Regions from separate parts of the Kitasatospora sp. NPDC052868 genome, predicted to be linked through region 1. Evidence: riboswitches for the same ligand, from Rfam matches in the RefSeq annotation. Region 1 holds a riboswitch; the other holds the start of a gene.
The links. Region 1 has a riboswitch for cobalamin ahead of ACIGZJ_RS07570 (ribonucleoside-diphosphate reductase subunit alpha). Riboswitches for the same ligand answer to the same signal wherever they lie in the genome.
Positions count from the first base shown of each region.

Region 2: another riboswitch for cobalamin. It lies ahead of metE (5-methyltetrahydropteroyltriglutamate--homocysteine S-methyltransferase); the one in region 1 lies ahead of ACIGZJ_RS07570 (ribonucleoside-diphosphate reductase subunit alpha).

Region 1 covers NZ_JBITZW010000003.1:248,357-253,518, forward strand. Annotated here, with positions in the region: gene ACIGZJ_RS07570 (ribonucleoside-diphosphate reductase subunit alpha) at 1-2,198, opposite strand, end outside; cobalamin riboswitch at 2,383-2,524, opposite strand; gene ACIGZJ_RS07575 (hypothetical protein) at 2,681-3,826, shown strand; gene ACIGZJ_RS07580 (glycosyltransferase family 2 protein) at 3,986-5,162, shown strand, end outside.
Region 2 covers NZ_JBITZW010000008.1:25,109-30,270, reverse strand. Annotated here, with positions in the region: gene ACIGZJ_RS15495 ((2,3-dihydroxybenzoyl)adenylate synthase) at 1-527, opposite strand, end outside; gene ACIGZJ_RS15490 (isochorismate synthase) at 524-1,699, opposite strand; gene dhbA (2,3-dihydro-2,3-dihydroxybenzoate dehydrogenase) at 1,781-2,524, opposite strand; cobalamin riboswitch at 2,820-3,040, shown strand; gene metE (5-methyltetrahydropteroyltriglutamate--homocysteine S-methyltransferase) at 3,178-5,162, shown strand, end outside.

The DNA of each region.
Region 1 (5,162 bases):
TACATCGAGCTGAGCTTGCCGATGGTGGGCGCGGCCATGAAGAGGTTCAGCGACTGGCTCTGGTCGATGTACGGCATCCGGGCGGCGGCCAGGTCGATCAGCGCGCGCTGGGGCAGCTCCCAGGCCGTGCGGTACAGCGAGCGGACCCCGGCGGGCAGCCAGTTGAGCTCCTGGACGGAGCCGTTGGCGTCGCGCAGCGCGTCCCGGGTCTGCTGGTCCCAGACGCCGAGCTCCTTGAGCTCGCGCACCAGGTACGGGTTGACCTGGAGGAACTCGCCGGAGAGGGTCTCGCGCTTGAACAGGTTGGAGACCTGCGGCTCGATGCACTCGTACACGCCGGCGATCGAGGCGATCGTGGCGGTCGGCGCGATCGCCAGCAGCAGCGAGTTGCGCAGACCGGTGGTGGCGATCCGGGCCCGCAGGGCGGTCCAGCGATCGGCCCACTCGGGCGCGGCGCTCGGGAAGTGGTCGATGTGCAGCTCGCCGCGGGCGGCGCGGGTCTCGCCGTACGCCTCGTGCCGGCCCAGCTGCTCGGCCAGGTCGGCGGAGCGCTCGTAGGCGGTGAGCATGATGCGCTCGGAGATCAGGGTGGAGAGCTGCTTGGCCTCGGCGGAGTCGAAGTCCAGGCGGAGCTGGAAGAAGACGTCCTGCAGGCCCATCACGCCGAGGCCCACCGGGCGCCAGCGCGAGTTGGACGCGCCGGCCTCGGGGGTCGGGTAGAAGTTGATGTCCACCACGCGGTCGAGGAAGGTGACGGCGGTGCGCACGGTGGCGTCCAGCCGGTCCCAGTCCATGGCGTTCAGCAGGTCCGCGGCGGTGGCACCGGCGGCGACGTGCGCGCCGAGGTTGACCGAGCCGAGGTTGCAGACGGCGGTCTCGGAGTCGTCCGTGACCTCCAGGATCTCGGTGCAGAGGTTGGAGCTGTGCACCGTGCGGCCGGGCAGCGCGGTCTGGTTGGCGGCGCGGTTGGAGGCGTCCTTGAAGGTCATCCAGCCGTTGCCGGTCTGCGCCAGGGTGCGCATCATCCGGGCGTACAGGGTCTGCGCGGGGATGGTGCGGACGGCCTTGCCGGCCTGCTCGGCCTTCAGGTAGGCCTCGTCGAACTCGACGCCCCACAGGTCGACCAGCTCGGGCACGTCGGCGGGGGAGAACAGCGACCAGTCGGCGTTGGCGTTCACCCGGCGCATGAACTCGTCCGGGATCCAGTGCGCCAGGTTCAGGTTGTGGGTGCGGCGCGCCTCCTCACCGGTGTTGTCGCGCAGCTCCAGGAACTCCTCGATGTCCGCGTGCCAGGTCTCCAGGTAGACGCAGGCCGCGCCCTTGCGGCGGCCGCCCTGGTTGACGGCGGCGACCGAGGAGTCGAGGGTGCGCAGGAACGGGACGATGCCGTTGGACTTGCCGTTGGTGCCCCGGATCAGCGAGCCGCGCGAGCGGATCCGCGAGTAGGACAGGCCGATGCCGCCGGCGTGCTTGGAGAGGCGGGCGATCTGGGCGTAGCGCGAGTAGATCGAGTCCAGGTTGTCCAGCGGCGAGTCGAGCAGGTAGCAGCTCGACATCTGCGGGTGCCGGGTGCCGGAGTTGAAGAGGGTCGGCGAGGAGGTCAGGTACTCCAGCCGGCTCATCAGGCGGTACAGCTCGGCCACCTCGCGCACCGACTGCTCGTTGTCGCCGACCGCCAGGCCGCTGGCGACGCGGAGCAGGAAGTGCTGCGGGGTCTCGACGACCTTGCGGGTGATCGGGTGGCGCAGCAGGTAGCGGCTCTGCACGGTGCGCAGGCCGAAGTACTCGAAGCGGTCGTCGCCGCTGGGGTCGATCAGGGCGTTCAGGGTGTCGGCGTGCTTGGCGACGAAGGCGGCGGTGGTGTCGCCGATCAGGCCCTCGGCGTGGCCGACGGCGATCGAGGCGGAGAACGAGACCGAGCCCTGGCTGACGGCCTCGTCGACGATCTCCAGGGCGAGGAGACGGGCGGCCAGCTTCGAGTACTGCGGGTCCTCGGCGATCATCGACGCGGCGGCCTCCACGGCCAGCCCGCGCAGCTCGGCGAAGTCCGAGCCGGCGTGGCGGCCGCGGAGCGCGGCGGCGGCGACATGGCCGGGGTCCACCTGGGGGAGATCGACGCTGCGGTCGGTCAGTAGCCGGAGCAGCGAACCGCCGGGGTCGGAAACCGTCGGTTCGGCGGGGGAACCCTGGGCGGGCAGGGTGACTGAGGCAGCGGTGGTCAAGGCGCTCTCTCCTGGCGGCGATCGGCGGCGGATCCGGCAACCGGGCCGATCGGGGCAGGGGAGCACGGCGCGAACGCCCGGTGGCGTCGCGCGACGGTGGCATCCCCGGCCCGCCCGCGAGGCCCGGAAGTACTGCACGTGCTGCAGGGCCTCTGCGGGGAGGCCGTGGCACGCCGTCGGCAGGTAGTCGGACTCGCGGGCTCTTTGGGGAGCCGCCCGCACACCGCTGCGGGGCAGTCCCGGACTCGCACCGGGTTCCCCTGCGTCGACAGCAGGGTCGAGCATACATCTAGTGGTGTCCGCTCGATGCGACACCACATGTTGTGCGGCGCCGCGTGTCGGGACGATGACGGCGGGTGCGGGCGCGGGCCCCGGCGTGTCCGGTGGACGGCCGGTTTTGGGAACGGATTGGTTACCGGACGACTGGCCGTCAGGGTCATGCCCTACGATCTCGGCACATGAGCGAGGGAACGGGCGTACCGCCGGAGTGGGCGCGTCAGCCGGCGCAGCCGGTGCCGGGTCAGCAGCCGGAAACGCCGGGTCAGGTGCCGCCGGGTCAGCCGCCCGTGCCGCCGCAGCAGCAGGGCGGGCCGCCGGTGCCGCCGCCCGGTGGCTTCGGGCCGCCCGCGACCCCGTACGCGCAGCCGGGGGCCGGGGTGCCGCCGCAGGCCCAGCCGCCGGCGCCGCCGCATGTGCCGAGCGGGCCCGGGGTGTACCCGCCGCCGGCCCCGCAGCCGATGGCCCAGCCGCAGCCCGCGCCGCAGCCGATGGCCCAGCCGATGCCGCAGCCCGCGCCGCAGCCCCACACCGGGCCGCCCCAGGGCCCCGGCGGGCCCGCCCCGTACAACCAGTGGCCGCAGCCCGCGCCGCAGGGCCCCGCCGAGCCGGACTGGGGTGCGATGGCGGACCGCCACGCGAACGAGTCCCGCAAGCGCAAGCGCCTGTGGATCGGCGCCGCGGCGCTGGCCGCCGTCCTGGTCGGCGGCGTGGTCGCGGCCGCGGTGTGGATCAACGGCAACGGCGACACCAAGGCCGACCCCAAGCCGACCGCGAGCTCCACCTCGGCGGGCGTGCCCACCGAGCAGGCGCTGGCCGTCATCTCGGACGCCGCCACCGACAAGCTCCCGGTCGACGCCGCGACGCTGTTCCCGGACCAGACCCGCACCATCGACGGCAAGGTGTGGACCCGCAAGGTGACCGGGGCCACGTCCCCGTGCTCCAAGGCGACCACCGGCGGCCTCGGCCTCGCCCTCGGCGACGACACCTGCCGCTCGCTGGTCCGCGCGACGTACGTCAGCGGCGACAGCGCGGTGACCGTCGGCGTCGCGGTCTTCGACAACAAGGCGGGCGCGGACCGCGCGCTCGGCCGTCACGCCGGCCTGATCCAGGGCCTGTCCGGCCCCGGCGTGGCCACCTTCTGCGTGACCGACAAGTCGGGCTGCACGGAGACGCACGCCGCGATCGGCCGCTTCGGCTACTTCACCGTGGCGGGCTCGCTCAAGCAGACCCCGGACCAGAGCGACCCGGTGGCCTCGACCGCCGGCGCCCTGCTCGCGGACCGCACCAAGGCGGTCCTGCTGGGCCGCGCCGGACACACCGGCTGAGTCTGCCGCAGGAGGCCGCCGGCGGACCGTCCGGCGGCCAACCGTCCCGGTGCGGACGGCAGATGGCCGTCGGATAGGATGACCGCTTTCGGGGGGAGGCACCGGCCTGCCCCAAAGCGCCCCCGAGACGGGGAATCAGCGAGCAGGAGGTACCGCGCGGTGAGCGCTGCCGTCAATGCGACCAGCAGACGGCGCAGAGCGGCAGGCCGCAGACGCGGCAGCCCGGGAGAGCCCGTCCCGTCGCTGCTGCTGCCGGCCCCGCCCACTTCGCAGGAGAAGTACAGCTACACCATCAGGCACCAGTGGGTGCTGACCCTCTGCTCGGTGGTCAGCTTCGCCTGCCTGGTGATCAGCCAGGGCCAGCTGTACTCCGTGGGGTCGTGGTTCTGGCTCTGCGTGCCGTTCCTGTTCTTCACGGTCGTCTACTACCTGGTGTCGCTGCGCGTGAACAGTTTCACGCCGAACTTCGACATCAAGGAGCACCGCCGGCTGGTCCGGCAGTGGAAGCCCGACGACCTCCCGACCGTGGACGTCTTCCTGCCGGTCTGCGGCGAGCCGATCGAGGTGCTGCACAACACGTGGACGTACGTCCGGAAGATGGCCGAGCACTACCCGGGCCTGGTGATGCCGTTCGTCCTGGACGACGCGGCGAACCCCGAGGTCGAGGCGATGGCCGCCGACTTCGGCTTCCGCTACGGCGTCCGGGAGAACCGCGGCTGGTTCAAGAAGGCCGGCAACCTGCACTACGGCTTCGGGCGCTCGGACGGCGAGTTCATCCTGATCCTCGACGCCGACTTCGCGCCCCGCCACGACCTGCTGCACGAGGTCCTGCCGTACCTGCAGCGGGACAGCAGGCTCGCCATCGTGCAGACGCCGCAGTTCTTCCGGGTGCTGGACTCGCAGAACTGGATCGAGCGCGGCGCCGGGGCGATCCAGGAGCTGTTCTACCGCTCGGTCCAGGTCGCCCGGCAGCGCAACGACGGCGCGATCTGCGTCGGCAGCTGCGCGGTCTACCGGCGGGCGGCGCTGGACGAGAACGGCGGCACCACGCTGATAGCCCACTCCGAGGACGTCCACACCGGCTTCGACCTGCGCGCCCTCGGCTGGGACCTGCAGTACATACCGGTGGCGCTGTCCACCGGCGTCTGCCCGGACAACGCGGGGGCCTTCCAGAACCAGCAGTACCGCTGGTGCATGGGCTCGATGTCGCTGATGACCAGCCGGAAGTTCTGGAAGACCAAGCTCGATTTCACCACCCGGCTCTGCTACATCTCCGGGTTCCTGTACTACATCCACACCGCGCTGCTGACCTTCGCGCTGCCGATGCTGCCGATCA
Region 2 (5,162 bases), on a different contig from region 1:
GGAGCGGCCGGGTCGGTCGGGGCGTCGGCGCGCAGTTCGGCGAGCGGGGTGAAGCGCCCGGGGTCGCCGACCACGAAGACCTCCCCGAGGCCGGGCACCGCCGCGCACACCTCGGCGGCCAGTTCGCGGTGGTCGAAGCCCTCGTGGCGGTCGGCGACGAACAGCGCCCTGGCCTCGGCGAACGCGCAGAAGTAGGAGATCTCGGCCCGGCGGTGCGCCGGGAGGGCCATCACCGGGACGACACCGGCCCGCAGCGCGCCGAAGAACACCTCGAAGAACTCGGCCACGTTGGGCAGTTGCAGCACGACGCGGTCGCCCTTGCGCAGCCCGCGGGCGAGCATCCCGGCGGCGAGCCGGTCGGCGCGTGCGTCCAGCTCGGCGTAGCTCCAGTGGCGGTCGCCGTCGGTGACGGCGATCCGCTCCGGGGTGGCGGCGGCGTGGCGGCGGATCATGGTGTCCAGCGTCTCGCCGGTCCAGTAGCCGGCCGCGCGGTAGCGGTCGGCGACCTCCTGGGGGTAGTGGCTCATTCGGCGTTCTCCAGTCCGACGGCGTGCAGGAAGGTCCGGAACTTCGCGGCCGTCTCGGCCAGTTCGTGTTCCGGGACGGAGGCGGCGACCACGCCGGCGCCGGCGAACAGCCGCAGCCGCTCGCCGTCGGCCTCGGCGCAGCGCAGGGTCACGACCCATTCGCCGTCGCCGTCGGCGTCGCCCCAGCCGACCACGCCGGTGTAGAGGCCGCGGTCGAAGGGCTCCAGGGCGCCGATCAGCGTCCGGGCGCGGTCGGTCGGGGTGCCGCAGACCGCCGGGGTGGGGTGCAGGGCCAGCGCGAGGTCCAGGGCGCTGGTGGCGGGGTCGCGCAGGGTCCCGGTGACGGTGGTGGACAGGTGCCACATGGCGGCCGTGCGGACGAGCGAGGGCTGCGCGGGGGCGACGAGGTCGTCGCAGTGCGGTGCGAGCGCCTGCCGGACGGCGTCGACCACGAAGGCGTGCTCGGCGAGGTCCTTGGGGGAGCGGGCGAGCTCCTCGGCCCGGCGCCGGTCCTCCACCGGGTCGGTGCTGCGGGCGGCGGACCCGGCCAGCGGGTTCGACACCACACGGCGGCCCTGACGGGAGACCAGCAGTTCGGGGCTGGCGCCGATCAGGGTGGCGGTGCCGCCGGCCGGCACGGCGAAGGTGTAGCCGTGCGGGTCGCGGTCCAGCAGCCGGCCGAGCATGGCGGGGAGGTCGGTACCGCCGGGGGAGGTGAGCTCCAGGGTGCGGGCGAGGACGACCTTGGCGAGCTCCCGGTCCGCGTCCATCAGCCGGACCGCCTCGGCGACGGCGTCCCGGTAGCCCTCGGGCGCGGGGACGGGGCGCCTGGTCCACGCCGACTGCGCCGGGCGGGCGGGGGCGGCGGTCCGGGTGCCGCGGATCGGCTCGGCCCGCAGCACCCGCTCGGGGACGAACAGTTCGGCGGGGCGGCCGGGGGAGAAGGGGATCGCGCCGACCACGAGCGGGTCGCGGCCCTCGGCCCGCGCCGCGGCCAGCAGTCGGCCGGCCTCGGCGGGGTCGGGGACGGACCGGTGCACGCCCTCGGCGAGCAGGGTCCGGGTGGGGCCGACGAGGAAGGCCCGGTCGGCGGCCGGGCGGTAGGCGGCCAGCAGCCCGCTGCCGTCCAGCGGGGTCGCGACGGGGGACCGGGCCTCGGAAGCCGTGGTCATGGTGCTCCGTTCTGCCCGGTGCCGGGGGCACCGGGGTGAGGGGACTCGAAGGGGCGCGCTTCCGGGCCGCCCGGGTCGGGGTCAGGCCCGCAGCGTGGCGCCGCCGTCGACGTAGAGGTCGTGCATGGTCACGTGCCGCGCGCGGTCGCCGGCCAGGAAGAGCACGGCCTCGGCGATGTCCTCGGGGGCGGCGATCCGGCCGAGCGGGATCCCCACCCGGTAGGTGGCCGGGTCGCCTTCGAGGACCCGGCGCTCGGCGTCGTCGTCGGTCCACAGCGCGCGCTGCATCGGTGTGTCGGTGGACCCGGGCGAGACCAGGTTGCAGCGCACACCGGAGGCGGCCAGTTCCAGGCCCAGGCAGCGCATGAACATCGTGGTGGCCGCCTTGGAGGCCGCGTAGGCGGCCATGTTCATCCGGGGGACGCCGGCGGCGTTGGACCCGACGGTGACGATGCTGCCCCGGCCGCGCCCGGCCATCCGGCGCCCGACGGAGCGGCAGGTGTGGAAGACCCCGGTGGTGTTGACGGCGAAGGTGCGCTGCCAGTCCTCGTCGCTGGTTTCGATGGCCGGTCCGGCGTGCAGCACGCCCGCGACGTTGACCAGGATGTCGAGCGGTCCGTACTCACGCTCGGCCTGGTCCACCAGCCGATCGACGGCTTCGGCGTCCGTGACGTCGAGGCGGTGGACCGAGGGCCCGGAGGGGGAGAGGTCGCAGGCCACGACGCGGGCCCCGCGATCGGCCAGCAGCCGGGCGACGGCGGCCCCGATGCCCTGGGCGGCGCCGGTGACCAGGGCGGTCCGGCCCTCGAACTCCTCGGTGGATATCGATGCCACGGGTCACCGCGCCTTCGTGGCGGCCGACTTGGCGGCGTCCAGGCCGGTGCGACGCGGTCTGGGGACGCGGCTGAAGGCGGGTGGCATGGACGTTCTCCCTGGGGTCGGAGCGCGGCGGCTGTCGGACAGGCTTGCGAGACAACGAGGTAAGGTTAGCCTAACCGCATCGGGGGGCTCCAGCGCCGCCCGGGACGCGCCCGCGCGGCCGTCGTCGTGCCCGTGCGCCCCGGACCGCGCGGCCGTCCGGAATCCGGACCCGGTCGTGACGGGCGGGGCTCGCGGGCCCTAGGGTGGAGGTGCAGTCGGTTCGCCGTGTCCTCCAGCCACGGCGTCGTAAGAGGGAACCCGGTGGGAATCCGGGACTGCCCCGCAGCGGTGAGTGGGAACGACCGCCGTCACATGCACTGGGCCCCGAGGGGCCTGGGAAGCGACGGCCAGTAGGTGTCCGCCTGACTCAGGCGGACGTGCCGACGAGTCCGAAGACCTGCCACTGCCCGTGTGCACCCCGCACGCGGAGATCTCGGTGACCTCGTGGGCGGGTCGGCGGAGCGGGCGGGCACATCCTGGTGTCGCGCACCCACTGTCGTACCTTCACGTCCTCGTGCTCTCCCGGGATCGCAGCGCGACTCGCGAAGGAGAGTTCCGTGTCATCGAGTTCCACCACCGCTGCCGCCACCCCCTCCACCACCGCCCCGCAGGCCACCGTCCACGGCTACCCGCGGCAGGGCCCCAACCGGGAGCTGAAGAAGGCGATCGAGGGGTACTGGGCCGGCCGGGTCGGCGCCGAGGCCCTGCAGACCACCGCGGCGCGGCTGCGCCGCGACACCTGGCAGCGGCTCGCCGACTCCGGCGTCTCCGAGGTCCCCACCGGGGACTTCTCGCTCTACGACCACGTGCTGGACACCACCGTCGCCGTCGGCGCGATCCCGGCCCGGCACCGCGCGGCCGTCGACGCCGACCCGCTGGACGGCTACTTCGCCATGGCGCGCGGCACCCAGGAGGTGGCGCCGCTGGAGATGACCAAGTGGTTCGACACCAACTACCACTACCTGGTACCCGAGTTGGGGCCGGACACGGTCTTCGCCGCCAACCCGGCCAAGCCGGTCGGCGAACTGCGCGAGGCCCTCGGCCTCGGCCTCACCGCCCGCCCCGTCCTGGTCGGTCCGCTGACCTACCTGCTGCTGGCCAAGCCCGCCCCCGGCGTCGCGGCCGACTTCCAGCCGGTCACCCTGCTGGACCGGCTGCTGCCCGTCTACGCCGAGCTCCTCGGCGAACTGCGCGCGGCCGGCGCCGAATGGGTGCAGCTGGACGAGCCCGCCCTGGTCCAGGACCGCACCCCGGCCGAACTCAACGCCGCCGCCCGCGCCTACCGCGAGCTCGGAGCCCTGACGAGTCGGCCGAAGCTGCTGGTCGCCGGCTACTTCGACCGCCTCGGCGAGGCCCTCCCGGTGCTGGCCAAGGCCCCGATCGAGGGCCTCGCACTGGACTTCACCGGCCCCGCCGCCGCCAACCTCGACGACCTCGCCGCGGTCGGCGGCCTGCCCGGCAAGCGCCTGATCGCCGGCGTGGTCGACGGGCGCAACATCTGGCTCAACGACCTGGAGAAGTCCCTCGCCACCCTCGGCACCCTGCTCGGGCTCGCCGACCGGGTCGACGTCGCCCCGTCCTGCTCCCTGCTGCACGTCCCGCTGGACGCCGAGGCCGAGCGCGACCTCGACCCGCAGGTCGCCCGCTGGCTGGCCTTCGCCCGCCAGAAGACCGCCGAGATCACCACCCTGGCCCGCGGCCTGCGCGAGGGCACCCACACCATCACGGCCCAACTCGCCGTCAACCGGGCCGGACTGGCCTCCCGCGCGGCCTCGGCACTCACCCACGACCCGGCCGTCCGGGCCCGGGTCGGCGCCACCACCGCCCGGGACGCCCGCCGCGACCAGGCCTACGCCGAACGTGCCGCCGCCCAGCGCGCCCGCCTCGACCTGCCGCCGCTGCCGACCACCACCATCGGCTCCTTCCCGCAGACCACCGAACTGCGCACCGCCCGCGCCGACCTGCGGGCCGGCCGGATCGACGCCGGCACCTACCAGGACCGGATGCGGGCCGAGGTCCGCGAGGTGATCGCCTACCAGGAGAAGGCCGGCCTCGACGTCCTGGTCCACGGCGAGCCCGAACGCAACGACATGGTCCAGTACTTCGCCGAGCAGCTGAGCGGCTACCTGGCCACCCAGCACGGCTGGGTGCAGTCCTACGGCACCCGCTACGTCCGCCCGCCGGTGCTGGCCGGCGACATCTCCCGCCCGCACCCGATGACCGTCGACTGGTTCCGCTACGCGCAGGACCAGACGGACCGTCCGGTCAAGGGCATGCTCACCGGCCCGGTCACCATGCTCGCCTGGTCCTTCGTCCGCGACGACCAGCCGCTCGGCGACACCGCCCGCCAGGTCGCGCTCGCCCTGCGCGACGAGGTCGCCGACCTGGAGGCGGCCGGCGCCGCGGTGATCCAGGTGGACGAGCCCGCGCTGCGCGAGACCCTCCCGCTGCGGGCCGCCGACCGGCCCGCCTACCTGGACTGGGCCACCGAGTCGTTCCGGATCTCCACCTCGGGCGTCCGGGCCGACACCCAGATCCACAC